Linked DNA regions of Pseudorhodoplanes sinuspersici. The protein of the gene in region 2 binds, or shares a complex with, the protein of the main gene of each other region. Links are inferred from orthologs where the notes say so. Each region holds a gene or a part of one and is shown on either strand. Other genes may lie near its edges. The genes, in order: CAK95_RS14530 and uvrB.

What was found.
Region 1: the proteins of uvrB (region 2) and CAK95_RS14530 are in contact, whole or in part, in a crystal structure (PDB 7EGT), measured with the Thermus thermophilus proteins. The link is inferred for Pseudorhodoplanes sinuspersici from one-to-one orthologs. Residues at the interface, in WP_096411307.1 of Thermus thermophilus: Glu23, Leu25, Arg26, Asp27, Gly28, Glu29, Arg30, Phe31, Arg55, Glu326, Asp327, Phe328, Glu379, Ser382, Gln383, His398, Gly400, Arg401; in WP_096412145.1 of Thermus thermophilus: His654, Arg656, Phe657, Gln666, Asp668, Glu669, Lys680, Arg681, Leu682, Ser683, Lys685, Tyr686, Ala687.

The regions. Positions count from the first base shown.
Region 1 is NZ_CP021112.1:3,001,774-3,016,602, forward strand. What follows is about bases 2,379-5,664. They hold CAK95_RS14530 (ATP-dependent helicase), read right to left. Parts: upstream 5,306-5,664; coding sequence 2,579-5,305; downstream 2,379-2,578. Other genes in these bases: CAK95_RS14525 (DUF29 domain-containing protein), read right to left, coding at 2,379-2,444; CAK95_RS14535 (dienelactone hydrolase family protein), read right to left, coding at 5,449-5,664. In the rest of the region: murD (UDP-N-acetylmuramoyl-L-alanine--D-glutamate ligase), read left to right, coding at 1-709; CAK95_RS14510 (GFA family protein), read left to right, coding at 766-1,200; CAK95_RS14515 (hypothetical protein), read right to left, coding at 1,234-1,446; CAK95_RS14520 (ParB N-terminal domain-containing protein), read right to left, coding at 1,594-1,842; more of CAK95_RS14525, read right to left, coding at 1,962-2,378; more of CAK95_RS14535, read right to left, coding at 5,665-6,180; CAK95_RS30480 (thioesterase family protein), read right to left, coding at 6,293-6,844; CAK95_RS14545 (FAD-binding oxidoreductase), read left to right, coding at 7,084-8,511; CAK95_RS14550 (AsmA family protein), read left to right, coding at 8,855-12,523; CAK95_RS14555 (ribbon-helix-helix domain-containing protein), read right to left, coding at 12,643-12,909; CAK95_RS30485 (DUF4169 family protein), read right to left, coding at 12,845-13,093; fumC (class II fumarate hydratase), read right to left, coding at 13,286-14,677; CAK95_RS14570 (SspB family protein), read right to left, coding at 14,804-14,829. UniProt on the Escherichia coli protein: A helicase with DNA-dependent ATPase activity. Unwinds DNA duplexes with 3'-5' polarity. Translocates on single-stranded DNA with 3'-5' polarity. Initiates unwinding more efficiently from a nicked substrate than double-stranded DNA.
Region 2 is NZ_CP021112.1:3,352,118-3,367,121, reverse strand. What follows is about bases 4,598-8,058. They hold uvrB (excinuclease ABC subunit UvrB), read right to left. Parts: upstream 7,723-8,058; coding sequence 4,798-7,722; downstream 4,598-4,797. Other genes in these bases: CAK95_RS16295 (acetyltransferase domain-containing protein), read right to left, coding at 7,766-8,058. Outside these bases: CAK95_RS16335 (ABC transporter ATP-binding protein), read left to right, coding at 1-112; CAK95_RS16330 (alpha/beta fold hydrolase), read left to right, coding at 244-1,056; CAK95_RS16325 (hypothetical protein), read left to right, coding at 1,344-1,595; CAK95_RS16320 (CorA family divalent cation transporter), read left to right, coding at 1,689-2,693; CAK95_RS16315 (ABC transporter substrate-binding protein), read left to right, coding at 2,787-3,533; CAK95_RS16310 (hypothetical protein), read left to right, coding at 3,700-3,990; CAK95_RS16305 (hypothetical protein), read right to left, coding at 4,054-4,593; more of CAK95_RS16295, read right to left, coding at 8,059-8,512; CAK95_RS16290 (winged helix-turn-helix transcriptional regulator), read right to left, coding at 8,583-8,951; CAK95_RS16285 (NAD(P)-dependent oxidoreductase), read left to right, coding at 9,080-9,964; CAK95_RS16280 (AraC family transcriptional regulator), read right to left, coding at 10,083-11,024; CAK95_RS16275 (carboxymuconolactone decarboxylase family protein), read left to right, coding at 11,195-11,683; CAK95_RS16270 (SDR family oxidoreductase), read left to right, coding at 11,711-12,442; CAK95_RS16265 (sensor domain-containing diguanylate cyclase), read left to right, coding at 12,604-14,124; CAK95_RS16260 (UBP-type zinc finger domain-containing protein), read right to left, coding at 14,181-14,489; CAK95_RS16255 (FAD-dependent oxidoreductase), read right to left, coding at 14,552-15,004. UniProt on the Escherichia coli protein: The UvrABC repair system catalyzes the recognition and processing of DNA lesions. A damage recognition complex composed of 2 UvrA and 2 UvrB subunits scans DNA for abnormalities.

The DNA.
Region 1 (14,829 bases), 350 kb from region 2 along the record:
CGTCGACGACGAGTTCGGCCGCGGCATGATGAAGGGCCTCGCGGCGATGCAGAAATTCGTCGTGCCGATCTCGATCAAACAGATCGTGCCGCATGGCTATGTCGGCGGCGAAAAGAACATCTACCGCACCGGCGCCAGCGAAGCCGAGGACATCGCCGATCTCACCGGCATTGGCTCCTTGCGCGGCAGCCACAACATGCAAAATGCGGTTGCGGCCTTCGCCGCCTGCTCGGCGCTCGGCGTTGACGACAAGACGATCCAGGCGGCGCTCCGTACCTTTCCCGGTCTCGCGCATCGCATGGAGGAGATCGGAAAGAAAGGTGCGGTGCTGTTCATCAACGATTCCAAGGCCACCAATGCCGACTCGGCGGCGAAGGCCTTGGCCTCGTTCGAGAACATTTACTGGATCGCCGGCGGCAAGCAGAAGGAAGGCGGCATCGAAAGCCTGACCGAATTCTTTCCGCGCATCGCCAAGGCCTATCTGATCGGCGAAGCGGCGCCTGATTTTGCCGCGACGTTGAACGGGCATGTGCCTTATGACATGTCCGGCACGCTCGATGCGGCGGTAGCGCAGGCCGCGCGCGACGCCGCCTCTGGCGGCAAGGGCGCGGTGGTGCTGCTCTCGCCCGCCTGCGCCTCGTTCGACCAGTTTCGCAATTTCGAAATCCGCGGCGAGCATTTCCGCACGCTGGTGCAGGGGCTGCTGTAGTTCTTTTTCTTCACCGTGCCGTCGCTGATTTTTCGCGAAGCAAAGAAGAGATACGCATGACGCAAGCATCACCCAAACTCCGCCTCGCGCGCTGCGGCTGCGGTGCGCTGACGGCGGAAACGCATGGCGAGCCGGTGCATGTGTATGTGTGCTCGTGCCGCGTTTGCCAGATCAAGAGCGGCTCGGTCTTCACCTATGCGGCGTTGTTCTCGGGCGACGATGTGGTGGTGCGCGGCGCGCACAAGGCCTGGCGGCATATCGGCGACAGCGGCCGCTGGGTCGAGAACCATTTCTGTCCCGAATGCGGGATCACGGTGTTCTTCTATTCCGAAGGCTTTGCGGGCGCGATCGGCGTTCCGGTCGGCGGGTTTGCCGAAGACAAAGAGGCCGCGACGGACGCTGCGCTCACGCCACAACGAATGTATTGGGCCTCCCGCAAGCGCGGCTGGGTGCAGACGCCGGAGGGCGCGGAGGTGCTGGAGGGGCAGTAGAGCGTTCGAGCGAAGTGGTTCAGGCGAGAAACCTTACCCCTGCGTGATGTGCTTGGGCTCGGTCAGCTTGACGGCAATGATCCAGGCGATCGGCAGCAGCACGACCAGTGTGCCGAAGAACACCAGCAGGCTCAGCATATCATGAATGTACGGAAGACTGTCGGCGATCAGCCCGGCGAATACCGCCGCTCCGATGGATACCAGCGCCAACACCAGAAATGTCCCAAGCAACGTCAAGCCCTGCATGTCAGCCTCCCGGAATCGATTCCGGCATAACGCCGATGCGGGCTGATGTGTTTCACCCCTGCGACAAAGTGTACGGGGTGCGATTGGCGGCTGGTAACGCGTGCAGGCAGCTCAACGCTTGCGGGCCAATCCATGCTTGCGCGTGGATCAATGCTTTCGTGAACTGACGCGATAGCCGTCGATGGTGGTCTCGCCCAGCTTTTTGGCGGCTTCCAGCCGGTGCAGACCCTCAACCAGCACAAAGCGCGCGCCGTCCTCCCGCACGAGGATCGGCATCTTCAGCCCATTGGCGAGGATATCGTCAGCCAGCGCGTCGACGCGTGCGGGCTCCAGCGTCGCGCGCCGCTTCACCGGCACGTAGATGTTCGCAATCTCGAAGGGCTCGCGTTTCAACATGAGGCGGGAGGGTAGCAGGTTTTAGGGGGGAAGGGATGGAGTTTTGAGATGCTGCGCTAAGCGAGAGGAACCAGGATGGGCTCTTCTCAAGAGGCATCGCTGCAATGACCATCCGAAGATCAACGGTCGAAGGTGCGGTTCATCGCTTCGTCAAAAGCATATGGGCAGGTCTGCGGAAACTTGGCGACGTCGAATTCAGTCTCTTTCGCAGCAGCCAATCGCGCGCGGCGATAGGCACGGGCGAGAGCTTCATCAATTCTTGGCTTGAGGCCGGGATTGTCGTCGAGCACATCCTGTACCGCAAGGCGCTGATCCCTGATCGATAACTCCCAGCTTCGCGAGCGCCGCTCGGGTTGATGATCCCATTTCAGCATGTGCAGCAGGAGGACGCGCAGCGCGCTCTCCAGCTTGTTGAATTGCTCCCGCCCCAAGCTCTCGATCTCCTCGGCGAGATTGTCGCGATCGATCGCCGACCAGCGTTCCTCGCGCACAAAACGCGCCTGCTCCATCAGCCAGGAATAGAAATCATGCTCGTACTTCGCGCGCACGGGATCAGTGGGCGGGACGAGGCCGATGTCGTTGTCCTTGTCGCGTGCAGCCATGAGCAGAGCTCCTGGGTTCTATACTACGTCATTCCGCGGTGTGAGCAACGTCTGCGAACCCGAAACCCATATACGCCGGTTGTGGATGTGGATTCCGGGCTCGCCGCTTTGCGGCGCCCCGGAATGACAACGCCTCACACCCTCTCCACAAAACTATCCACCACGCGCTTTTCGCCGGCCTTGTCGAAAAGGATGGTCAGCTTATTGCCATCCACGGCCACGACGTTGCCGTTGCCGAACTTGATGTGAAACACGCGATCGCCGGTCTTGAAGTGAGATGACACGCCGGTCGATTTGGCGATGAGTTCGCCTTCGATGGTGAGCGGTTCTCGGCGCGCGGCGAAGCGGCCTTTGGCAGTGCCGGTGGCGCGCGAGGAATGGGAGCCCTGGCGTGTGACCCCCTCCCGGCCGGCAAAGCCGGCCGACCTCCCCCTTTCAGGGGGAGGAGAAGAAAGATCATCGCTGTCATCCGAAAAGCGGCCTTCGCTTTCGTATTCGGAGCCTTCGTCACCGAAGCCATCGAACTCATCGTCGCGCTGGCGCTTCTGTGCGCGCTGCCAGCCGGGTGTTGAATAGCTCGAGCCCGAAGGCTTGAAGGAATCAAAGCGCGAGGCCGCGAACCCGCCGCCGCCATAGCCACCCATGCCGGTGAAGCCGCCTTTCGCCTCCGTCACCTCCACATGCGCTTCCGGCAATTCGTCGAGGAAGCGCGAGGGGATGGTCGAATTCCACATGCCATGCATGCGGCGGTTGGTGGCGAAGTAAAGCTTGGCGCGTTTGCGCGCGCGGGTGATGCCGACATGAGCGAGCCGCCGTTCTTCCTCGAGGCCGGCGCGGCCGCTCTCGTCAAGCGAGCGTTGATGCGGAAACAGGCCTTCTTCCCAGCCCGGCAGGAATACGGTGTCGAATTCCAGCCCCTTGGCGGAATGCAGCGTCATGATGCTGACGGCGTCCATCGGCTCGCCGTTGTCGCGGTCCATCACCAGCGCAATGTGTTCGAGGAAGCCGTTGAGGTTCTCGAAATCCTGCATGGAGCGCACAAGCTCCTTCAGGTTTTCGAGCCGGCCGGCGGCGTCGGCGGAACGGTCCTTCTGCCACATCTCGGTGTAGCCGCTCTCGTCGAGCACGATTTCGGCCAGCTCGGTATGCGGTAGCGCTTCGCTCTGCGTGCGCCAGCGATCGAACGAGGTCATGAGATCGCGAAGCGAGCCGCGCGGCTTTGGCTTAAGTTCATCGGTTCCAATGATGGCATGCGCAGCTTCGGTGAGCGGGATGCGGCGCGCACGGGCATGGTCGTGCAAGAGCTTCACCGTCGCGTCGCCAAGGCCACGGCGCGGCACATTGACGATGCGTTCGAAGGCGAGATCGTCGGCCGGCTGGTTGATCACGCGCAGGTAGGCGAGCGCATCGCGGATTTCCGCGCGCTCATAGAAGCGCGGGCCGCCGATCACGCGATAGGGCAGGCCGAGCGTGACGAAGCGGTCTTCGAATTCGCGCATCTGGAACGAAGCGCGGACCAGAATGGCGATCTGGTCGAGATTGTGCTTGGCGCGCTGGAGCTGTTCGATCTCCTCGCCGATCGCGCGTGCTTCCTCTTCCGAATCCCAGGCGCCGGTGACGGTGACCTTCTCGCCCGGCACGTCCTCGGTGTGCAGCGTCTTGCCGAGCCGCCCCTCGTTATGAGCGATGAGATGCGACGCGGCGGCGAGAATGTGGCCGGTGGACCGGTAATTGCGTTCGAGGCGGATCACGCGCGCGCCGGGGAAGTCCTTCTCGAAGCGCAGAATGTTATCCACCTCCGCTCCGCGCCAGCCATAGATCGACTGGTCGTCGTCGCCGACGCAGCAGATGTTGCGGGGCGCGCGTTGTGGCATCTCGGCCTCGCCCTTCGAGACGCGCGGCTCGCCGCGCTCCTCAGGGTGAGGGTCGGAGAGTTGAGGCATTCGCAAATCTTGCCCCTCATCCTGAGGAGCATCGCCAACGGGGTCGCGCGAAGCGCGACCCGATAGATTTGGCGATGCGTCTCGAAGGACGAGGCCTGGTTGCTGCGAAGACAGCGGCTGCCCGAGCAACCTCAGCCACAGATACTGCGCGACGTTCGTGTCCTGATATTCGTCGACGAGGATGTAGCGGAAGCGCCGCTGATAATCGCGCAGCACATCCGGGTTCTCCCGGAACAGCCGCAGCTGCTCGAGCAGGAGATCGCCGAAGTCGCAGGCGTTCAGCGTCTTCAGCCGGTCCTGATAGGCAGCGTAGAGCTCCTTGCCCTTGCCGCCCGCGAACGCCATCGCCTCGCCGGCGGGAACCTGCGCCGGCGTCAGTCCTCGGTTCTTCCAGCCGTCGAGGATTCCGGCGAACACGCGGGCTGGCCATCTTTTTTCGTCGATATTCGCCGCTTCCAGGAGCTGTTTGATCAGCCGGATCTGGTCATCGACATCGAGGATCGAGAAATTGCTTTTAAGGCCGACCAGCTCGGAATGCCGGCGCAGAATCTTGACGCCGATGGCATGGAAAGTGCCGAGCCAGGGCATGCCCTCGACCACCTGGCCGACCATCTCGCCGATGCGGTGCTTCATCTCGCGCGCGGCCTTGTTGGTGAAGGTCACCGCGAGGATTTGCGAGGGATAGGCTTTTCCGAGGTTGAGGATATGGGCGATGCGGGTGGTGAGAACGCGCGTCTTGCCGGTTCCCGCGCCCGCCAGCACCAGCACCGGCCCGTCGAGGGTTTCCACCGCCAGCCGCTGTTCGGGGTTCAGCGCCTCCAGATAGGCGAAGTTGCTCGGGCCACGGACGGCCTGCATCGCGCGCGCGGCGATGCCGCCGGAGGACTGGATTTGCGGTTTTTGTGCTTGATCTGCCATGCGAATCTCAACGCCCAACATGGCATCGCAAGCGCCAAAACGGGAGGGGTTCGGGCTGCTTTACCGGCCGCCCCCTCGTTCCTTGGGCCGAATATTGGTGATATTCGGCCGCTATCGGCGTTGTTCCCCAGCTTTTTGCGCGGTCACAACTTTTTGGCGAAGGCATCCTGGATGAAATCATCCAGCATCCGGTAGGCTTGGTGCGCGGCCCCGGCGTTGTATTCTGCCACCCCCGGCATATCGGCTTCTTCCTCGGTGAAGGAATGGAGGCGGCCGCCGAAATCGAGGATCTGCCAGTTGGCGCCGGCGCCATCGAGCTCCGTTTCCAGCGCATCGCGATCGGCCTTGCCGGAGACCGGGTCCTTGGTGCCATGCAGGACGAAGATCGCAGCTTTGATGTCGCCCTTCTTGGCCGGCATCGTGGTGGCGAGATCGCCATGCAACGAGACGGCCGCGTCCAGCTCGGCGCCGCTGCGGGCGAGCTCCAGCACATTGCCGCCGCCGAAGCAGAAACCGACCGCGGCCTTCTTCGATGAATCGCCGATGCCGCGCTTCTCGGCCTCCGCGATCAGGGTCTGCAGCGCCGCATTGACGCGGGCGCGGCCCTCGACCCGATCCTGACGCACCTTGGTCATCCACTCGGTGGCTTCCGCCGGCCCCTCGCAGGTCTTGCCCTCACCATACATGCAGGCGACGAAGGCGATGTATTTGTCGCCTGCCATTTTTGCGGCGCGGTCGATGATGGTCTCGGTCACGCCGAGCCAGTTCGGCATGACCAGCAAAAGCGGACGTTTGCCGCTGACCTTCTCGTTCCAGACCAGCGCACCGTTTCCGGTGACGCCGCCGGCTTGATATTGAATTCGTTCAACAGTCACCGCATTCCTCCCAACTCACTATTGGCCCTAAGTCACGTTCCTAGTCACAAGCATGCCACCGATCCAACCTATGCCGGATCAGTGTCGCGCGCGCTACGGACCGTTTGGTGTTTCAATCATACTGGAGCGGCATGGGCCGAGAGAAAATTTGGCGCTCACGCCTTCTCCGGCATCGCGATGCGCCGGCCGACAGCTTCGGGCCGTGGCAGACGGGCGTGCGACTTCCGCACTTCGCCCAAGCGCTTTGCGACGTCCGGCGGGAAAGGCGCGGTCTTTTTTGCAGACATGTCGATATGCAGCGACAGGTTCTCCGACGTCGCCGAAACCCAACCCTCGGTCGCGTGGAAAAGCTGCTGAAAGAAGTGCATCCGCTTCGTATCGAAATCGGCAACTGGAACGTCACCCGCACGGGCGCGCCCTCCTGCAATTCGCGCAGATAGCGGATATGGACTTCGGCGGTGAAGAAGGAATGCTTGCGCTCCTGCAGATAACGCTGCCCCAGCCCTGCAAGATTGTAGAGTTCGTCGAGGCCGCGATCGAACAGCACATTGTAATAGGCCATGTTCAGGTGGCCGTTGAAATCAATCCAGGCCGGCTCGACGGTCATCACCGACGAGACGAAGGGAGCAAAGAAAACCGGTTCGAAATCTGCGCGATCGAGCATGCTTGATTGTGTCGGGGTGGGCTGCGCGTGTAAATCGATAATCCGTAAAATGGCAGCAATTTACTCAATCTCGTGCCTTTTCTGCGACCTCGATGCGGAGCGCAGAGCGACATGAGCTTGGCGTGGAGTTACCGGTTGAGGGGAGCTTTTTAAGACCCGGGCGATCTCCGGAAAACCCGATTCCACTTTTTGGAAATCATGGATTAGTTTGGCGGCGTATCTGCAAAGGAACCTGCTCGATGGCGTTTGCGGCCGAAGCGAAAACGACCTCCATCCCGGCGCGCGATCCGCGCGCGACTGCAGCCGCCATCGCGGAACTCGCAGCCCATTTCGGTAACCGGCTCGTCACCTCGCAGGCGGTCCGCGAGCAGCATGGCAATACAATGACCTGGATCGACAACCAGGCGCCGGATGCGGTGGTTTTCCCGCAGGAGACCGCTGACGTGCAGGCGGCGGTCCGGATCTGCGCGAAGCATGGGGTGCCGGTCATCCCCTTCGGAGCTGGAACCTCGCTCGAGGGCCAGATCAATGCGCCACAGGGCGGGGTCAGCATCGATTTCCGCGACATGAACCGGATTCTCGCCGTGCATACAGAGGATCTGGATTGCGTGATCGAGCCCGGCGTGACCCGCAAGCTGCTGAACGAGCACCTGCGGGACCAAGGCCTGTTTTTTCCGATTGATCCGGGCGCCGATGCCTCGCTCGGCGGCATGGCCGCGACCCGCGCATCCGGCACCAATGCGGTGCGTTACGGCACCATGAAAGACAACGTGCTGTCGCTGAAGGTCGTCAAGGCTGACGGCGAGATCATGACCACGGCGACCCGCGCGCGGAAATCGTCGTCCGGCTATGACCTGACGCGACTGATGGTCGGTTCGGAAGGCACCCTCGGCGTGATTACGGAAATCACGCTCAAATTACACGGCATTCCGGAGGCAATTTCCGCAGGAATCTGCCCGTTTCCGTCGGTTGAGGCCGCCTGTAACGCGACCATTCTCACCATTCAGTCCGGCATTCCGATCGCCCGCATCGAACTCCTGGACGAGGTCCAGGTGAAGGCCAGCAACGCCTATTCCAAGCTGAGTCTGCCGGAGACGCCGCTGCTGCTGGTGGAATTTCACGGCACCGAAACCGGGGTTGCCGAGCAGTCCCAGCGTTTTGGTGAGATCGCGGAGGAGCTTGGCGGCGGCCCGTTCGAATGGGCGACCAAGGCAGAGGACCGGACGCGCCTTTGGCAGGCCCGCCATGACGGCTATTTCGCTGCATGTTCGTTGCGGCCGGGAGCAAAATCGCTCGCGACCGATGTCTGTGTGCCGATTTCCCGTCTCGCCGAATGCGTGACCGAGACCCAGCGCGACGTACAGGAGGCAAAGCTGGTGGCGCCGATCGTCGGTCACGTCGGCGACGGCAATTTCCATGTGGCGCTGATGGTCGAGCCGTCAGACCCTGTCGAGATGAAAGCGGTCAAGATTTTCCTCGAACGTTTGACGGAGCGGGCACTGCGTATGGGGGGAACCTGCACCGGCGAGCACGGGGTCGGACAGGGGAAAATGAAGTATCTTCTGGCCGAGCATGGCGCGCCGGCCCTCGCGGCCATGAAGGCCATCAAGCTTGCGCTCGATCCGCAAAACATCATGAATCCCAGCAAGATGCTGCCGCCGGACTGACGCTGCCGCCTAGTTTTCCACTTGGCCTAAACCATAGATTTGCCGTCAAAAGGCGCTAGTCACTACAATCTATCGTGACGGGCGAGGCAGCCTACGCTCGCACTGATTTGACATTTCTTGCAGGGCAGAGCGGGTAGGTTCGTCTATCAAGGCGGGCCAGACGGATTTTGATGGGCTAGTGCGGTTTTTTTGACGTTCCGATTACCCTCGCGATCATCTCTTTCATCGGAACGTCAGAGACAAAACCGCACTAGAATCAAAAGTTGCTAGTGTCCTTTTGTCTCCAACGCTTCGTTCAAGAGGCCGTGGCAAAGGGATACGAAGCGTCGGAGACAGGACACTAGTGCAAACGACGTTGCTCAGCTTGGCGATTGCCCTGATCGTGGCACTGCTTGCAGCGCTGCTTGGTCCGTATTTCATCGACTGGAATACCCATCGCGCAACATTCGAGGAACAGGCCAGCCAGGCTGTTGGCCTGCCGGTTCGCGTCACCGGCCCGATGGATGTGCGGCTGTTGCCTGCGCCCCGCCTCGTTCTCTCTGGCGTCGAGATCGGCAAGCCGGACGACCCGCAGGCTGTGCGTGCCAAGGCGCTTGCCATCGAGTTCGCTCTGACGCCGCTCTTTTCGGGCAAGCTGCGCGCCGTGGAGATGCGGCTGATCGGTCCGGAGGTGAAGGTCTCGCTCGCGGAGGATGGACGCGCGACGTTCCCGACGGCGCTTGGCGGTGTGAGCACTCAGACCTTGTCGATCGACAAGCTGAATATTGAAGATGCGAGCGTGGAGTTGTCGGACGCCGCGAGTGGCACACATGCGACCTTGAGCAAGTTGTGGTTCAACGGCGAAGTGCGGGCGCTACCGGGGCCGATCCGCGGCGAGGGAGCATTCGTTCTGAATGGCGGGCTTTACAGCTATCGCGTATCGACCGGACGGCCGGAGGCCAATGGATCGCGGGTCCGCTTCAGTATCGATCCAAGCGACCGTCCGGTGACCGCCGATGTGGACGGTCAGTTCACCGCGGACGGAGGAGCACCGCGTTTCGAGGGGCAGGCGACGCTGGCGCGGCGTATTGTTTCCGGCAAGGGAGACAAAGGCGTTCCTGATCCATGGCGTGTTACGGCGCGCGTGAAAGCGAATGCAGCGAATGCGTTGTTCGAACAGGTCGAGTTTCAATATGGTCCGGACGATCGTGCTCTGAAACTGGCCGGGACGGCAGAAGCGAAATTCGGCCGACGGCCTCGGCTCGACGTTGTCCTGTCCGCACGCCAGCTTGATGCCGATAAATTGCTGGTGGCGACAAGCGGCGCGAACTTGCCGCCGCGTGCGGCGCTTGCCGCCGTGCTGTCGGCGGCTGGAGAGATCGCGCCGCCGCCGCTTCCGACCCAGATCGGTTTCGGTATCGATGTGGTGACGCTGGGCGGCGCGGCCCTGCAGAATGTGCGCGGCGATATCGAACTCGGTGGGCACGCAGCGATCTTGAGCGGCTTCGAGGCGCGCGGGCCCGGCTTCACGCAATTGCAGGCCAGCGGACAGATCCAGACCGACGGTGACCGGCTATCGTTCACAGGGCCGGTGGAAGTGACGTCAGCCGATCCGCGTATATTCGGCGACTGGCTGGAAGGCAGGGCCATCGCTGCCTTGCCGTCGCGATCCGTTCGCCTGCGCGGCGACGTCACTCTGGGGACGGGCAAGATCGCGATCGAGCGCATGCAGGCGGAGCTCGATCGCAAGGCCTTCGACGGCGGCTTTTCCTATGCCAAGGCCAGTGCTGGCGAACGCAGCCGGCTCGATCTGACCCTGCGCGCCGATGAGCTCGATCTCGATGCGCTGATGCAATTCGCCGGTTCGGCCAAGGCGCTGGCCGACATGGAACGGCCGGATGACGTGGCGCTGTCGCTGGCCCTGGGACGGCTGCGATTTGCCGGCGTCGATGCCGGCAAGACCGATGTCAAACTGGCGCTGAATGCCGCTGGATTGAACGTCGAACGATTCTCGATCGGTGATCTCGGCGGACTGTCCATCGACGGCGAGGGACGTATCGATCTCAAGGCGCAAGCGCCGCGAGGCGGCCTCTCCTTCAATCTCGGCATGCGCGATCCTGCCGCGTTTGTCGCGCTCGCCAGTCGTTTGTCGCCGGGCCTCGGCGCATCCTTTGAAAGGGCCGTTGCTGCGACTGCTCCGGCGAAACTGTCCGGGACCATTGCCGTCGAGCCATCAGGGAATGCAGGGGCCAGCCAGGCGAATATCGCAATCAACGGTGCACTGGGCGCAGCTCAGCTCAATCTGAAAACGTCGCTGACCGGCCAATGGAAGGACCCCGGCAAGGCAGACATTGCACTTGATGCCTCGCTCGATGCGAACGACGTCAATACCCTGGTGACGCTCGCAGCCGCAGAAAAATGGATTTCAGTGCCGCGGCAACCCGGCACTTATACCCTCTCGCTTCGCGGCAAGCGCGATGGCGACATGCGGATCGATACCCGCATCGCGGCCGCCAATCTCGACGCGCGGGCTAATGGTACGATCCGCCCCTTTACGAGCGATGGCAAAAGCGCCGCACTCAATATCGCCATCGGCAAGGCCGATGTCATGTTCAACCGCAAGGCGATCCCGGTTGTTCTGCGCACCAGCCTGAAGACCGATGCGTTCCGCGCCCGTCTCGATAACATCAATGCGACGATTGCCGGGACCGTGTTGCGTGGACAGCTTGGCCTGTCCTTCGGCGACGATGTGCCGGTGATCGACGGCGAGCTGAAAACGGGTGCGATCGACGTCGGCGCATTCTTCGCGGCAGCCACCGGCCTCGATGCGGCGAAGACTGCGAACGAGCGATGGAGCGCCTCGCCATTTGTGCTGCCCGCGCTGCCGGCATTGGCGGGGGAAGTGAAAGTGGAAGCCGCGCGGGCGGCGCTGTTGCCGTCGTTCACGGCGTCGAAGCTGCAAGCCATGCTCCGCTTCTCGCCGACCCGGATCAAGGCGGAGTCCATCGAGGCGGATCTCCTGGGCGGGCGCGGCACCGCAGAAGTGACGTTGCGGCGCAGCGCCGACGGCATCGGCATGCAGGGCCGCGTGGCGATCAAGGGGGCCGATGCGGCCCAGCTTTTATTTTCTGAAGGGCATGCTTCTCCGCTCAGTGGCCGCGCCACGCTCGATATGCAGTTTGAAGGTGGTGGGTTGTCGCCGCGGGCCATCGTCGGCTCGCTGAACGGATCCGGTATGCTGACGCTGGAGAAAGCGCGTGTGGCATCGCTCGATCCGGGCGCATTCTCGACCGTGACCCGCAGTGTCGATCAGGGCCTGCCGCTGGATGCGCAACGTGTTCGCGGCGTGGTAACACGCTCGCTCGATGCAGGCTCGCTGGCCATCGCCAGCGCCGAGGCCTCATTGGCGATGGCCAGCGGTATTGTGCGGATAGAGACATTCGCGGCCAGCGCCGAGCCCGTCGAGCTTGCGGTGACGGGGTCCTACAATCTGCTCGATGCGCGGATCGATACGCGCCTCGCGTTAACGGGTGCGGCCGTTGCCGGCGCGCCAATGCGTCCCGAACTTGTGGTCGCTCTTCGCGGTCCGGCATCGGCGCCGGAACGGACCGTCGATGTTTCTATGCTAACCGGATGGCTCGCGCTGCGCTCTGTCGATCGGCAGACGAAACGGCTCGAAGCGATCGAGCAGGGGCGGCCGGCAGAGGCGGCCCTGCAAACACAAGACGACAAGGCTGCTTTGGATAAGGAAGCGTCGGGAGAACCGACATTGCCGGAGCTGGCGCCCGTCTTGCCGCGGCCCCGACCTGCCGCGCCGCAGCAACCGCATGTCGCAGCGCCCAGTCAGCAGCCGCATGTCGAGCCGTTGCCGGCGCCGGTGGAAATCAGGCCGGCGGCAGGCGAGCGTCGCCGGGTTCCGCAGCGTGTCGAAGGCCCGCCGCGCGCCAATCCATTTCCGCAGCCGTTGGGAAATCCATTCCCTCAGCCTTTGGGAAGCCCGCCAGCGGCGGATTCGCCATCGCTGTTCCGTTGAGACGGACGCAATAACCACAACCTGCGAAACCGCAGTTTCGAAGGTTGTCTGTCACCTCTATTTTCGAAACAGCCGCATCGCGATCCTGGACCGCGCAGGTCCAGGATCAATGGCCGACGTTATGGGATGCTACGCATTCCGTCACTGTGTCCGTTCCTGTCCCTGTCCCCCGACAGCGAACGGTAGTGATCCAGTACGAACAGCCGGATTGCAGAAGACAGGTTGCCGTGCCGGCGTTGTGAATCGATATTCGCGACCATGTCTGAAAGGGTCATATTGCGCTCGTCGGCGATTTCCTTCAGTCCCTTCCAGAAGGCATCTTCAAGACTCACACTCGTCTTGTGCCCCGCGATCACGATTGATCGTTTCACGACCGGCGACTTCATTGGCCTCTCCGAATCCAAGCCGGTGCCCGTCGAGAATGTTTGAAGACTTGTCACGTTGCGCCCCTTCCGTTTTGCGCTCCGTCTTTGATCGACCGTGGATCAGTCGACGTGCTGCAGCACTATCCGCTTCGCGCTGCCGCTCGCGTTTCTTCCTCTCCAACCGAAGATTAAAGACGTTGCCCATTTAGACTCAGCGGTAGCCCGTTAAACAAACCCCCAACGGGCCCCCACGATTAATCAGCACATACCGACCGTTGATTGTGCCATTAGCGTGGCGGGGCCAAGGCGGAATTGTTCTCGGTTAAAAAATGCAGTTGCCATCCCCTTACCGGGGGGATCCAAAAGCACGGTATGATCGCAGGGCAGGCGCCAACAATCAGTGCGGGCGCACCATTTTTTCCGGCCGCACAAGCTTGTCGAACTGGTCGGCGGTAACAAAGCCGCCCTTGACCGCCTCTTCCTTCAGGGTCGTGCCATTCTGGTGCGCCAGCTTGGCGATCTTGGCGGCATTATCGTAGCCGATGGTCGGTGCCAGGGCCGTCACCAGCATCAGCGAGCGCCCCATCAGCTCGTGGATGCGCTTCTCGTCGGCGCGGATGCCGATCACGCAATTATCGGTAAAAGAGCGCGCTGCATCGGCCAAAAGGCGAATCGATTGCATCATCGAAAACGCAATAACCGGCTTGTAGACGTTCAGCTCGAAATGCCCCTGGCTGGCTGCCATGGTGATGGTGGTGTGGTTGCCGAACACCTGGCAGCACACCATCGTCAGGGCCTCCGCCTGGGTCGGGTTGACCTTGCCGGGCATGATCGAGGAGCCGGGTTCGTTCTCCGGCAGGATGAGTTCCCCGAGCCCCGAGCGTGGTCCCGATCCCAACAGGCGGATATCGTTGGCGATCTTGAACAGGCCGGTGGCCATCGCATTCAGGGCGCCATGCACGAAAACATAGGAGTCATGCGTTGCCAGCGCTTCGAATTTGTTCTGTGCACTGACGAAGGGCAGCTTGGTGATGGCCGCGACATGCTGCGCGAACAGTTTTGCGAATCGCGGCTTTGAGTTGAGCCCCGTCCCCACCGCGGTACCGCCCTGAGCGAGTGGATACAGTTCCTTCGTCGCCTGCTTGATGCGCGAGATGCCAAACTTGAGCTGGGCCGCGTAGCCTGAAAATTCCTGGCCAAGGGTCAGCGGCGTTGCGTCCTGCGTATGCGTGCGGCCGATCTTCACGATTTTCGCGAAGGCCTTTTCCTTCGCTTGCAGCGCTTCGTGCAGATGCTCAAGCGACGGTATCAGGACGTTGGTGATCTCCAGCACGGCGGCGATATGCATAGCCGTCGGAAAGCTGTCGTTCGACGACTGGCTCATATTGACCTGGTCGTTCGGATGCACCGGCGTCTTGCTGCCGCGCGGTGCGCCGAGCTTCTCGTTAGCCCGGTTGGCGATGACCTCGTTGAGATTCATGTTGGTCTGGGTGCCGGACCCGGTCTGCCACACGACCAGCGGGAAATGATCGGCGAGTTTGCCGTCGATGACGTCCTGCGCCGCAGCGACGATGGCTTTGCCGCGTTTGGCGTCGAGCGATTCCAATTCCATGTTGGTTTGCGCGGCCGCACGTTTGACGATGCCGAAGGCACGGATCAATTCCGCCGGCATGCGGTCACCGCCGATGCGGAAATTCTCGAGGGAGCGCTGCGTCTGCGCGCCCCAATAGCGATCGTCGGCAACCTCAATGGGGCCGAAGCTGTCGGTCTCTGTGCGTGTTTTGGTCATGCGCAATTGTAACGCGGCAAGCGTCACGCGCGGAAGCGGCCAGATTTGGAATTGATGGAAAGGATTAGTTTTTGCTTTTGCGCATGATCTTGTCGGAAAATCGGTCCCCACTTTTCCGGATCAGGCTCATTTCTTTCGGAAGCGATCGAGCC
Region 2 (15,004 bases):
CGAGCAAGGCACCCATGACGAATTGCTCGCGGCCGACGGCCATTACGCCGCGCTGTGGCGGCGGCAATCCGGCGGGTTCATCGACGCACCGGGCCTGCAGGCAGCGGAATAAGATACCGCTTTCTTTGATGCGAGCTGACCCACAGCTTGCATCCCCGAAGATGCCTGCTCGCCCCTCGACTCAAGATGCAGTAGTGTCCTGAATAATCACTGTTGCGACCAAAAAACGATCGGGGGAGAAACGTGACAACATCCAAGCGCGAAGCAACACGACGCAACATCATCGCCGGCGCAGGAGTTGCCGCTGCCGGCATCGTGACGGGCGCAACAACGGCTCAAGCGCAGACCACAGGCAAGACGTTCGTCCTCGTGCACGGCGCCTGGCATGGCGGCTGGTGCTGGCGACGCGTCGCTGATCTTCTCGAGAAGAAGGGCCATAAAGTTTACGCTCCGACGCTCACTGGGCTGTGCGATCGTTCTCACCTTCTGGACAGCAAGACCAATCTCAGCACGCATATCACCGATGTTGCCAATCTGATCGCCTGGGAAGGCCTGAAAGATGTCGTCCTCGTCGGACATTCCTACGGCGGCTTTGTGATCTCCGGCGTCGCTGAGAAAGCCCAGCCGGCGATTTCCTCCATCGTGTATCTGGACGCTTTCCTGCCCGATAACGGCGAAGCGCTGATCGATGTCGTCCGGGGCTCAAAACTCTATGATGTTATTCAAGGCACTATTCAGAAAGGCGATCTCACAATGGCCGCACCGAAAGCGGCACTGTTCCAGGTCAATGAAAAGGACCGAGCCTGGGTCGACGAGAAATGCACGCCGCAGCCGACGGCAACTTTGTCCGAAAAGGTTGCCTTGACTGGAGCGCGCGATCGCATTGCCAAGCGCGCTTATGTTCGCGCTAAGGGCTACGCGTCTCCGGGTTTCGATCGCGCGCAGGCCAAGGCACAGGCGGCATCTGGATTTCGTGTCTATGAGATGCCCTGCGGACACGACGCGATGGTGGACATGCCTGATCGTTTGACCGACATTCTGCTTGAAGTGGCATAGTCGGCCGATCTCACCGACGGCTCCTGGCAGGCGATCGACAATCGCTGGGTTGGGCGTTAACGCACTTATGACAGGGGCGAATGCCCCGCATGAACCGCACCCCGGCGGGGTTGCGACAATCTGTTCCTTTGCGCATATATAGGCTGTTCGAGTTTCGCGACTGCCGCCCTCGGGCAATCCAGACACAAACCGGACGTCACGCGGACCGCCTTCAGGGCGCGTGTACCGCTATTGCAGAGGCCCCTGTTTTCAGGCCAACGCGCCCTGCGCAGGAACGGAGAACAAGAATGGCGAGAAAACCGACCAAGCGCACCGAATTCGTGCTGTTCGACGTGATCTATGAGGACGGCAGCCAGCGTTCCAATCGCCGTGTGCCGGGCGATGCCCTTGGAGGTCTCGACGGCGACGAACCCGCTCGCGCCATTATTGAACAGCAGGACCGCGAGATCGCGGAAAAGTCCGGGCAGATCCCGCTCCAGATCAAGTCCATCCAGCGTGCCGGCGCAAAAGTCCCCGAAAAAGAGTGGAAGCGGCGCTAATACGGCGCAACTGTCCCGCCCTGTCGCAAAACTGTCATATGAAAAATCTAGCCAGCGCCCACCCCACGAAACGATACCCGCGGAGCGCTGCGCATGAACCGGCTCGAAACAGCCCTGACAGAAGGCGCACCCGCAGCCGGCATCCTTGCCGCCTATCATTTCAATGCCGACGGTGAGGCCAAGCGGATTGCGCCGGAGGACGTCGACAGCGCCATCGCCACACGTGATGGCTGGTTCTGGATCCATCTCGCACGCGCCGACAATCGTTGCCGGAACTGGGTCGAGAACCACGCCCCTCTCAGCGAAATCGTCTGTGAAATCCTTCTGGGCGATGAGGAGCATCAGCGCCTCGAAGTTTACGGCCGCGAGATCGTCGGCGTCATTCCCGACCTGCAACTGGAATTCGACCACCCCACCGAAGAACTGAGCCGGTTGCGGTTCGGCATGACCGATCGTCTGCTGGTGACCATGCGCCGCGTGCCGCTACGTTCCGTCGAAAACGTCCGCCACGCGATCAGCGCCGGCACGATGTTCACCGCCCCGATCGAATTGATCGATTCCATCGTCGACCATTTCGCCGATGTCATCGGCCAATTGTCCGAACGCATCGGCAACGATCTCGATATCGTCGAAGAGCGGATGTGGCACGGCACGCGCGGTGACGAGACCCAGCGCATCGCCCGCGCCCGCAATCAGTCCGTGCGCATTCACCGGCAATTGTCGCAGATGCGCGGATTGTTTCACCGGCTCGAACATCGCGTCGCCGGTCCCTTGCCGGAATTGTCTGCGCCGGTGCAGTCGCTGGCGCAGAAGATCGATGCCTTCGACCACGCGGTCGCGGATATTCACGATCGCGCGCGACTGCTGCAGGAAGAGATGGCCGGCCGCATGGCCGAGCTGACCAACCGCCGCCTGCTCACCTTGTCGCTGCTCACCGCGGCGATTCTGCCGCCGACATTGGTCACCGGTTTCTTCGGCATGAATACCAAGGATCTACCATTCTTGGAGACGCCCGGGGGTACCTGGTATGCCTTCGCCATTGCGGCTGCGGCCGGCGCTTTCACCTATTGGGCGCTGCAGCGGCTACGGGCGTTCTGATCGCATCGACATGGGACAGTTGCTGCTTTGCGCGACGCTTGCCATAGGTAGCTCCGCCAAATCCGCTTTCGCGCAACCTGAAGAGGCCTCCCCGTGTCCGCTGATGTGCTCAAAGATCTCGCTCCCACCGGCAAGCTGCGCGCCGCCATGAATTACGGCAATGGCGTGCTGGTCCAGCGCGGCACGACCGATCAGGACCCGAAAGGCGTCGCACCCGATCTCGCACGCGAACTCGGCAAGCGTCTCAATGTGCCGGTCACCTTTGTCGGCTTCGATGGCGCCGGCGCGGTGTTCGACGCTTTGAACGTGCCGTCCGACGATCCGAAGGCCTGGGATGTCGCGTTCCTCGCCATCGAGCCGGTGCGCGCCGCCGAGATCGCCTTCACTGCGCCCTATGTGCTGATCGAAGGCACCTACATGGTGATGAAGGATTCGCCGCTGAAGACTGTTGGCGATGTCGATCGCCCCGGCCATCGCATCTCGGTCGGGCCGAAATCCGCCTACGATTTGTTTCTGACCCGCACGCTGAAACACGCCGAGCTCGTGCGCGCCGATGTCGGCGGCGGCGAAGCGATGGTGCAGCTTTTCCTGAAACACAATCTCGATGCCGCCGCGGGCGTGCGCCAGCCGCTGGAGGCCTATGCCAAGACCGATCCGAATGTGCGGGTGATGAACGACCGCTTCATGGAAATCCGCCAGGCCATGGGCACGCATCAGGGACGCGATGCCGGCGCAGCTTACATCAAAGCCTTTGTCGAGGAGATGAAAGCAGCGGGCTTTGTCGCCGATGCGTTAGCGCGCAGCGGCCAGAAGGCGACAGTGGCTCCGGCGGAGGAGTAACCTTTCTTCACCCTCCCCACTGAAGTCGCGTACACGCTTCCTGCCGCCCATGTCTCGCCGCAACAATGAATAGTCGTTCAAAACCAATGACATAATTCGTGAAGGCAGGTGCGAACCTCCCCAGCCCGCCCTGCGTTGGCCCCCCAGGACAGCAAGGAGGATCGTGATGAAGACACTTCTGTTTGGTGTTGCGGCGGCTGGTGCTCTGTTGGTGGCGGCGCCGGCGAGCGCGCAGGTTTATTTCGGTGCTGACCCCGGCGGCGTCGGCGTGCAGGTTGGCCCGATCGGTGCCGGTGTCGGCCCGCGATATTGGGACGACTGGCGTTATCGCGATGGGCCTTACCGCAGAGCCTATCGGGACTCTTACGCCTATGGCGGCGATTGCCGCACCATCCGCTCGCGCACCACGACGCCGGGCGGCCGCGTGATCGTTAAGACACGGCGCGTGTGTGACTAAGCGTAACGACTATTCTTGACATAAAGCGGCCTCGCGCAAGCGGGGCCGCAAGCTGTTCGCACATTAACGCCCGCCGTTGTTCACCAAAACTTTCCATCCGCCCTTTCCGGCACAATCCCGCGTCTCGCGCCAATACATCAGTGACGGGTTCGGCGGCGTGCCGTTGAGATGCCAGCGCGCCTCGCTGCGGCAGATCCGGCTTTCCGGATCGACGAAAAGCTGGCTGACGATGCGCGCCTTCGCATCCCAGCGGATGTTGGACAATTCCTCGGCCGCCTCGCCCTTGCGCGGCGGCTGCGGAAAGCGCAGCAGCGTTGCCCCCTCACCGCTTTCGTTCCTCGCAAACACAAGCGCCTGAATATAGTTGGCATTGTTGCCGGGACAGACCCACGCAAAGACGAAGCCGCCGGCAAACGGCCGGCGCGTGATGCTCTCCGGCTCCGTGCCACACGTCACCTGCGCGGTGACGGCGGGCGGAATGTCTTTCCGGTCGATGATGGCGGTGTCGCCGGATTGCGCGTGCGCCGGAGCGGCGATCCCGAGCAGCAGAAGGAATGAGAATGCGGTTCGCAAGGCCATGTGTTGAATCATGGATGACATCATTCAAATCTCAAACGGCTAAAAATCACGAACAGCCAAAATCCAAAAAGCCATGCATCATTGCCCCCTCACTGTGCGGGTTGCGACTTTACGCGTGACGCAAGGGGAATATTCGCCTGTTGATCTTACCCATAAACGATCTGCTGTGATCGGCAATACCCGGGCATGACGGTGGAGATATTGCGTTTCGCTGAAGCGCGTTGCCGCTTATTTCTTCTTGAACTTCTTGCTCGTCCACCCGCCGCGCTGACCCGGCTTGCCGAGTGATGAGCGCCGGCCCGTCTTGTCGCGGCGCGCATCGTCGGACGAGCCCTCGCGGAATGGAATGGATTCGGTCCCCGGCCCCATGGTGTCGAGATCGGGGAAATGCGGCGCCTCGCGCATCGGGCGCTGGCCTTTCTTGCCCGAGCGATCCGGCAGCACCTCGTGATAGGAGGCGACGCCCATTTCATCGAGGGTGGGTTTGTGGGGGCGGCTCACGTTCACCCCACCCCGTCCACCGTCGCCCTTGCGGGCTTTGGCGGACGACCCTCCCCCTCCAGGGGAGGGTAAGCGTTTCGTCGTCGGATTGTCGGTCACCGCAAGCTCGGTGGCGCGCAAACGCTTGATCTCGTCGCGCAGGCGCGCGGCCTCTTCGAAATCGAGATCGCTCGCTGCCTCGCGCATGCGATGCTCGAGATCGGCCAGCACCGCTTCGAAATTGTGGCCGATGGTCGCCGCCTCGCCGGTCATGCCCGTGGCGCCGGTTTCCACCAGCACGTGATCGCGCTCGTATACGCTGTCGAGAATGTCGGCGATGTTGCGCTTTACCGAGGCCGGCGTGATGCCGTGCTCGGCATTGTAGGCCTGCTGCTTCTCTCTCCGGCGGCTGGTCTCCGCCATCGCTCGCTCCATCGAGCCGGTGACGTGATCGGCATAGAGGATCACGCGGCCGTCGACGTTGCGCGCAGCACGGCCGATGGTCTGGATCAGCGACGTTTCACTGCGCAGGAAACCTTCCTTGTCGGCATCGAGGATCGCCACCAGCGCGCATTCGGGAATGTCGAGACCCTCGCGCAACAGGTTGATGCCGACCAGCGCATCGAACGCGCCGAGCCGCAGGTCGCGGATGATCTCGATGCGCTCGATGGTGTCGATGTCCGAATGCATGTAGCGCACGCGGATGCCCTGCTCGTGCAGATATTCGGTCAGGTCCTCGGCCATGCGCTTGGTCAGCACGGTGATCAGCGAGCGATAGCCCTTGGCGGCAACGGCGCGCACTTCGCCGACGAGATCGTCGACCTGCGTGCGCGCGGGACGAATGTCGACCGGCGGATCGATCAGGCCGGTCGGACGAATGACCTGCTCGGCGAATACGCCGCCGGATTGCTCCAGCTCCCATCCCGCCGGCGTCGCCGACACCGCGACCGTCTGCGGCCGCATCGCATCCCATTCCTCGAACCGCAGCGGCCGGTTGTCCATGCAGGATGGCAAGCGGAAGCCATATTCGGCCAGTGTTGCCTTACGGCGGAAGTCGCCGCGGAACATGGCGCCGATCTGCGGCACCGTGACATGGCTTTCATCGAGGAAGACCAGCGCATTGTCCGGCACATATTCGAACAGCGTGGGCGGCGGCTCGCCGGGTTTACGCCCGGTGAGATAGCGCGAGTAATTCTCGATGCCGGCACAGGAGCCGGTCGCTTCCATCATCTCCAGATCGAAGATGGTGCGCTGCTCCAGCCGCTGCGCTTCAAGAAGACGCCCGGCGGAGGTGAGCTGATCGAGCCGCCATTTCAGTTCCGCCTTAATCGAATTCATCGCCTGGATCAGCGTCGGCCGCGGCGTGACATAGTGCGAGTTGGCGTAGATCTTGACGAATTTCAGCTCATCGCTCTCGCGGCCGGTGAGCGGATCGAATTCGGCGATCTTCTCGATCTCGTCGCCAAACAGCGACACACGCCAGGCGCGGTCTTCATAATGCGCCGGGAAAATTTCGATGGTGTCGCCGCGCACGCGGAAGGTGCCGCGCGAGAAATCGGGCGTGCGCTTGTATTGCAGAGCGACGAGATCGGCGATCAGCTGGCGCTGTTCGATGCGGCCGCCCTTTTTCAGCGAGAAGGTCATCGCCGAATAGGTTTCCACCGAACCGATACCGTAGATGCACGACACCGATGCGACGATGATCACGTCATCGCGTTCGAGCAAGGCGCGCGTCGCCGAGTGGCGCATACGGTCGATCTGCTCGTTGATCGACGAGTCTTTCTCGATGTAAGTGTCTGTGCGCGGGATATAGGCTTCCGGCTGATAGTAATCGTAATAGGAAACGAAATACTCGACGGCATTGTCCGGAAAGAAGCTCTTGAACTCGCCATAGAGCTGGGCCGCCAGCGTCTTGTTCGGCGCCAGGATCAGCGCCGGGCGCTGCGTCGCCTCGATCACCTTGGCCATCGTATAGGTCTTGCCGGAGCCGGTGACGCCGAGCAGCACCTGCGTGCGCTCATGGCGGTTCGCGCCCTCGACCAGTTCCTTGATCGCGGTCGGCTGGTCGCCCTTCGGCTCCATCTCGCTTTTGATCTCGAGCCGCAGGCCGCCTTCCGACTTTTCCGGCCGCGGCGGACGATGCGGCGTCCAGGTCTGCGCGTTGAATTCTGCGCGGCCCTCGCGCAGCAGATGTTCCAGCGCCTCATTGCTGGCGGCGGCGCCGGTGACACCGCGGCCGAGATCCACAACATCGTCATTTTTCTCGCGCCGCTGGCCGACGCTGGAGCCGGGCAGCGGCGCGTCATCGTCGGTTTCGAGACCGAGTTCCCGCGCCAGCACCGGATCGATGCCCGCGACCGGCGGCGCGTCATAGGGCGCGCGCGCGACATAGCCGGATTGCGGCTTCTCCTTGAACCCGCCCGGCGCCGAGGTGCGCGCCGTGTGCTCCGCGGCGCGGTCGGCGCGGCGCTCGAAGGAATTGTCCGGCGGCGGCTGCAAATTCAGGCTCTTGCCGGTGCCGGACCCCATGCCGGCGCGGCCTTTGGAAATGGCCGGATTCAGCAGGTCATCGAGCGCGGGATCATGTTTCGGCGCGTCCGGCCGGTGCGCCTTGGAACGGGTCGGGCGCGCGTAATCCTTGGGCTTTTTCGGCTTGTCGGGCGATTTCGGCATGCCCCGCAATATGGGTGGAGTCGCGTGGCGAGAAAAGGGCCGTTCAGCCCGCTGCTGCCAATTGCGACACACCAAACAAGACCCCCATCAGGATCGGCTGATGCAGCAGATAGATCAGCAAACTGTGCCGGCCGGCCAGGGCGAGCACGCGCCCCGCAACATCGACAGGCTGCCAGTGCGCCCAGACCGCCTTCGTCGCATAAGGCGCAAGGATGCGCGCGACGGCGATGCCGATCAGCATGAAGCCGAACCACGGAAACAGCGGATTATAGTCGTTCGACGGCGGCGCCTCGGTACCAAGACCGAGCCATAGGAGGATCGGCGCATTCAATAGCGGCGTCGCAAAGAGCGGACCGATCAGCACGACGATCGCTGCGAGAATAATCACAGGCAGCGGTGCACGCAGGAAGGCGAGCCCGATCACGCTCGACAGCGCGATGCAATGCAGAATGCCGAACCAGATGATAGCGTCCGGATCGACGAAATACGAAATGATCGTGACCAGCATCGCGGCCGCAACGAGGTAGCCGATACGCCACCAGAAATTGCGCCAATGCATGCCGTTGTGATGCGCCAGATAAAGGCTGATGCCAGCAACGGCGAGAAAGCTCGCCGGAATGGTGCGCACGAAGGCGATCCAGCCCCAGTGTTCCGACACTGCGACATAGGCAAGCCCGAACAATTCCAGATCGAAGAAGGAATGATAGACGACCATTGCCGCGATCGCGACGCCACGCAGGACGTCGAGCAAGGCAATGCGCAAATGCGATGTGGCGGGATGAATGAGCATGCCGGACCGGGCAAAAGAAACGCCCAACTCTAACACTGAAAGCGGCCCGTGTCGCCGCCACAGGACACCGTCAGGCGGCTGGCCGGCTTAGGTCGGCCTGGACCGCTTGTTGCCGTTGCGCCATATGACGCTCGTGTTCCTTGCCCCACTTTGAGAGAACACACACAGCATCATTCAAGGTCTTGCCGAACGCCGTCACGGAATATTCGACCCGCTGCACGGCGCCCGGAAAGACCGTGCGCTCGATCAGGTCGTCGGTTTCCATCTCGCGCAATTGTTGCGTCAGAACTTTTTCGCTGACGCCCGGCAGCAGCCGCCGTAATTCGCCGAAACGGCGCGGCGCGAGATTTACCTCCCAGAGAATCATCGTCTTCCACTTGCCGCCAATGGCGTTGAGTGCGGCGGCAAATCCGCACTCGTCGTGCTGAAGCTTTTTCATTCCGGCGCTCCTTACCTGCAGGTGCGTGGTTACAACAGAGTGCGTAATTTACGCCCTTTCACTCCTAATATATCAGCCGGCAACTCAATCGGAAGTGCGCGTCGAGCGCCGCAATCGGAGTTGCAACAATGCAAGAGACCCGTAAAGAGATTTGTGTCGTCGGCGCTGGCCGCATGGGGTCGGCCCTTGTGCGGGCCTTTCTGAAACGGGGATATCCAACATCGGTTTGGAACCGGACGGCGGCGAAATCCGAGCCTCTCGTTGCGTTGGGAGCAAGAACGTCCGGCTCGCTCGAAACCGCCATCGCGCCATGCGATATCATCGTTGTCAACGTCATCGACTATGCGGCAGCCGATGAACTCCTGCGGTCGCCCTCGATCGAAGCCGCGCTGAAGTCGAAACTCATCGTGCAGCTCACCTCGGGCTCGCCGCAACAGGCGCGCGACAGCGGAGCATGGGCTGGCCGGCACGGCATCGGCTATCTCGATGGCGCGATCATGGCGACACCCAACTTCATTGGCGAACCCGAAGGCACGGTCCTGTATTCAGGTCCGCACGCGAACTTTGATCAGAACAAGGAGCTCTTTCTTGCGCTTGGCGGCAACGCCTTGCATGTCGGCGAAGATTTCGGTCATGCTTCGGCTCTCGATGTTGCGCTGCTGACGCAAATGTGGGGCACGTTGTTCGGCACGCTGCAAGCGATCGCGGTGAGCGTGGCGGAAGGCATAGACCTGAAAACCTATGACAAATATCGGCCGACCTTCAGACCAACCGTCGAGGGTGCGGTGGATGACCTCCTGGCCCGCGCGCGAGACGGCCGTTATCGAGGCGACGAGAATACGCTGGCATCACTGGCCGCGCATCACGGCGCATTCCAGCATCTGCTCGACGTGACGCGGGATCGCGGCCTGAATCCGGCTTTGCCGCATGCCCTCGACGGCCTGTTCAAGGCCGCCATCGCCAAGGGACATCTCCACGACGATTTTGCAGCGCTGGTGCCACTCATGCGCTGACGCGCGCCGTAGCCTCTTGAGCCTTTCCGGCTTTGACGGAATCAAAGCCGGGACTCTAGCTTATTGTTTTAACGCGTTTTCTTTACGCGAACCGATATCCACTTCGCTCGAAAACGCTCTAAAGCAGCGTTCCCGCCAGCATCCCCGGTGTTTCACGCAACCGCGCCACATCACGCGCCGGCGGCGCGCCGAACAGCCGCCGGTACTCGCGGCTGAATTGTGAAGGGCTGTCATAGCCGACCTCATGCCCGGCCGCGGCAGCATCGAGCGACAGGCCGACCATCAGGCGGCGCGCTTCCTGCAGACGCAACTGCTTTTGATATTGCAACGGAGTCATGGCCGTCACGGTCTTGAAGTGATCGTGCAATGCCGATGCACTCATGCGTGCCTCGGCAGCGATCTGCTCGATGCTGAAAGACTCGCGGAAGTTCTTTTTGATCCAATCAATGGCGCGATTGATCTGCTGCAGCTTGCCGTCGGCGCGTGCGATCTGACGCAGACGCGCGCCCTGCGGCGTGTGCAGCAGGCGATAAAGGATTTCGCGCTCTGCCAGTGGCGCAAGCATACCAATATCGCGGGGCGTCGCCAGCAAGCGCACCAGACGGATGGCGGCATCGAGCAATTCCAGCGTCACCACATCGAGCTGCAGGCTCGATTGCGGCAGCTGATCGGTGGCATCGTCCGCGCCGGCATCGAGGATCAAGGCGCTCAGCACCACCGGATCGAGATCGAGCCGAAGACACAGATAGGGCCGTGACGGGGACGCCTCAATCACCTGGCCGATGATCGGCACATCCACAGACACGACGAGATAGTGTGCCGGGTCGTAGTCGTAGATCGTGTCGCCGAGCATCACCTGCTTGCGGCCTTGGGCGACGATGCACAAAGCCGGCTCGTGCAGCGCATGCAGCGGCTCGGTCGGCTGCGAGCAGCGGATCAGCACGAGACGCGGAATGGCGGTCGGCTGAATCCCGTCAGCGCCGGAGAATCGATCAATCAGCGCCGCGAGCTCTCCGGCCTCCGCCATATCGCGATCGTGCGAATTGTGCGCCAAACCCATGAAACTTCTCCGGAATTCCTGCGGCAAGAATAGACCGGATTGTTGAGGTCTGAAACCCCGGCGGCTATCTTCTGGAGGATCAGGCAATAAACGGCGAGCAATGGTCTACCGCCTCGGGCGCCTCATCGCCCATCGTCCGTCCATCGATGCTCCCGTTCGAGGACGACGACATGAAAGCAATCCCCTTGATGATGACGATAGCCGCCCGCACAGGTTTTGGGCTGCTCTCAGCGCTGGCGATCGTTCCAGCGGCCATCGGCCAGCCGGCTGATCCGCGCGCAGAGCGTGGCCTGCAGGTCATCACGACACTCAGCGACGGAGCCGGCCAGCCGGTTCTCGACGCCCTCAGGCGCGACATGCCGGCTTTCGGCGATGCGGTTCTGACATATGCATTGGGCGATGTCTTCGGCAGCGATGCACTCGACATCCGCACGCGTCAGCTTGCCGTGGTCGCCGCCTTCGCCGCGCAAGGCAACCTGCCCTACCTGAAGATCCATGCCGGTTACGCGCTCAACAACGGGGTGAAGCCGCAGGAGCTGCTCGACATTGCGCTGGTGACCACCGTCACCGCCGGCTTTCCACGCGCCATCGATGCCGCACAGGCGCTGCGCGAGGTGTTCGCACAGCGCGGCATCGCCCTGCCCCTCGCCAAGAACTGACATCCCGCTCAAAAAAGGACTCTCAACATGTCTATCACAGGAAAAGTCATCGCCATCACCGGCGCCAGCAGCGGCATTGGTGAAGCAACCGCACGACTATTGGCTCAGAAAGGCGCCCATGTCGTCATGGGTGCGCGCCGCACGGACCGGCTCAATGCGCTTGCGAAAGAGATCAAAGCCGCCGGCGGATCGGCCCGCAGCCAAGCGCTCGACGTGATATCGCGCGACGACATGGAAGCCTTCATCGCCTTTGCCGAGAAAGAGTTCGGCCGCATCGACGTGGTGGTGAACAATGCCGGCGTGATGCCGCTATCACCCATGGATGCGCTAAAGGTCGAGGAGTGGGAACGCATGCTCGACGTCAATATCCGCGGCGTTCTCTACGGCATCGCCGCAGGCCTGCCGCGCTTCAAGCGGCAAGGCGCCGGACAGTTCGTCAATGTGTCCTCTATCGGCGGTCACTATGTGGTCCCGACCGCGGCCGTCTATTGCGCCACCAAATTCGCGGTGCGAGCGATCTCGGATGGCCTGCGGCAGGAAAACCGCGATATCCGCGTCGCCGTCATCTCCCCCGGCGTCACGGAATCCGAACTCGGCACCGACATCACCGACGCCTCGGCGCGCGCGATGATGGACGACTATCGCAAGATCGCGATCGGTCCTGACGCCATCGCCCGGGCGGTCGCCTTTGCGGTGGAACAGCCGGACGATGTCGACGTGAACGAGATCGTCGTGCGCCCGACGGCGAGCCCGAATTAAAGGCTGGAACGCTTCCATTCCCTTCCAAAAATTTCGCTTGTGGGCGGGGTCCGGGCCGGTCCCGCCCATAAAAAGCTGTTCGGGGAGGTGCAATATCACCCTTTGATAACGGGAATCACCTATAGTGGCCGTTATTAGCGCTCTTTCACCGCGCGGCTTCTATGACACATTCCGATTCTAACGATGCTGCCGCATTTAGCGGCGCCCTCAACAATGACGCCGAGATGTTCGACCTGGCTCCGGTCTCACTCTGGCTGGAGGATTACAGCGCACTCAAAGCCCTGTTCGCACAATGGCGGGCGGATGGCGTGACCAATCTGCGGGCGTATTTCGCAGCCGACCCAGCCCGAGTGAAGGAGTGTTCGGCCTGCATCCGCGTGCTGAAGATCAATCGCAAGACGCTGACCCTGTACGGCGCAAACGACCTCGATCACCTCGTCGCCCATCTCGGCTCCGTGTTTCGCGACGACATGCTGGCCACGCATATCGAGGAACTGGTGCAGCTTTGGGAAGGCAAGAGCGCCTTCTCCAGCAACACCGTCAATTATACGCTGTCCGGCCAGCGGCTCGACATTCAGCTCCATGGCCAGGTGCTCCCCGGTTACGAGGAAAATTGGGAGCGCGTGCTGGTCTCGATCGAGGATGTCACGGAACGCGAGAATGCCCGGCGCAGGCTGAGCGTGAGCGAAGGCTATGCGCTCGGTCTGTTCGCCCATTCGCCGGTCTCGCTCTGGGTCGAGGATTTCAGCCAGGTCAAGAAGCTGCTCGATGAGATCCGCGAACGCGGCATTACCGATTTCCGGGTTTTCACCGACGTGCATCCGGAATTCGTCGTCCGCTGCATGAGCGAGATCAAGGTGCTGGATGTCAACCAGCGCACGCTGGACCTGTTCGGCGCCGCCAACAAGGCGGCCTTGCTGCGGGCGTTACGCGATGTGTTCCGCGACGACATGGAGCATCACTTCCGCGAACAGCTCATCGATCTGTGGGACGGCAAGCTGTTCCAGTTGCGCGAAGTGGTGAATTACGCGCTCGACGGCACCAAGCTGAATCTCCTGCTGCAATTCTCGGTGCTGCCGGGCCGCGAGAAAGACTGGTCGCTGGTCCAGGTGGCGCTGACCGACATCACAGCGCGCAAGAAGGCGGAGGCCTATCTCGAATATCTCGGCACGCATGACGTGCTGACCAAGCTGTTCAACCGCTCCTTCTATGTCGACGAACTGAACCGGCTGGAGCGCAAGGGACCGCATCCGATCACCATCATCATGGCGGACCTGAACGGCCTGAAGGCCGCCAATGACGAACTCGGTCATGCCGCCGGCGATCAGTTGTTGCGGCGGGCCGGCGAAGTGTTGAATTCCGCCATCGAAAGGCCGGCGCATGCCGCCCGCATCGGCGGCGACGAATTCGCGATCCTGTTGCCGGAAACCGACGAGGAAGGCGGCGCGGCGATGATCCAGTCGATCTGCGATCTGATCGCGATCAACAACACCTTCTATCCCGACCTGACGCTGAGTCTCTCCATGGGTGCCGCAACCGCGGAGCAGGGCGAGCGCATGGAGTCCGTCGTCAAGCGCGCCGATCTGGTGATGCTGGCCGCCAAGCGCCAGCATTACATGGACATGCAGCATGATCGCCGGCGAAGGGTGGATGCTGCGCCGCCGATTTCAGTGGCGTCGTAGTTTTCTTAACCTCTCCCTGAAAGGGAGAGGGAGTCGCCCAAATACGCCGTACGACTTTAAATAAATCGCGGGATCGGTCCGTTCTGCGGTGTCGTGTCATCGCCAAGATCGAGAAAGACCTCATCGACATAGCACCAGCCCCAGCCTTCCGGCGGGTCGTACCCCTCGATCACCGGATGTTGCGTGGCATGAAAATGCCTGGTCGCGTGCTTGTTGGGCGAGTCATCGCAGCAGCCGACATGGCCGCATGTGCGGCAGAGGCGCAGATGCACCCAGGGACTGCCGATCTTCAGGCATTCCTCGCATCCCAATGCGCTCGGCGTGACCTTGTGGATGAAGCTGCCATGCGTGCATTCGTCGGCCATTTCCACTGTCCTCTATTCAACTGTCGCCTGTTTTCGTCGGCGCATGACCTCGAGGGAAATTCCTAGCCCTGCCCCGCCAGATACCGGTGCAATGCCGCCACCACCTGCGCACCCTCGCCGATCGCGCCACCGACGCGCTTGACCGACCCGGCCCGCACATCGCCGACGGCAAACACGCCGGGCACACAGGACTGCAGCGGCATTTCAGCATCGCCGTTGCTGCAATGCTTGCCGGTGATGACAAAACCGGTGCGATCCAGTTCGACGCCGCAATCCTTCAGCCACGCCGTTGCCGGATCGGCACCAATGAACAGGAACAGGTTGCGGATCGCGCCTTCGGTTTCCTCGCCGCTCTTGCGGTTGCGCCAGCGGACCTGTTGCAAGCTGCGATCACCCGTCAGGCCGACGACTTCGGTATGCGGCATGACCTCGATATTCGGCGCCGATTCAATGCGGTCGACAAGATAGCGCGACATGGTCGCCGCCAGTCCTTCGCCGCGCACCATGACCCGCAC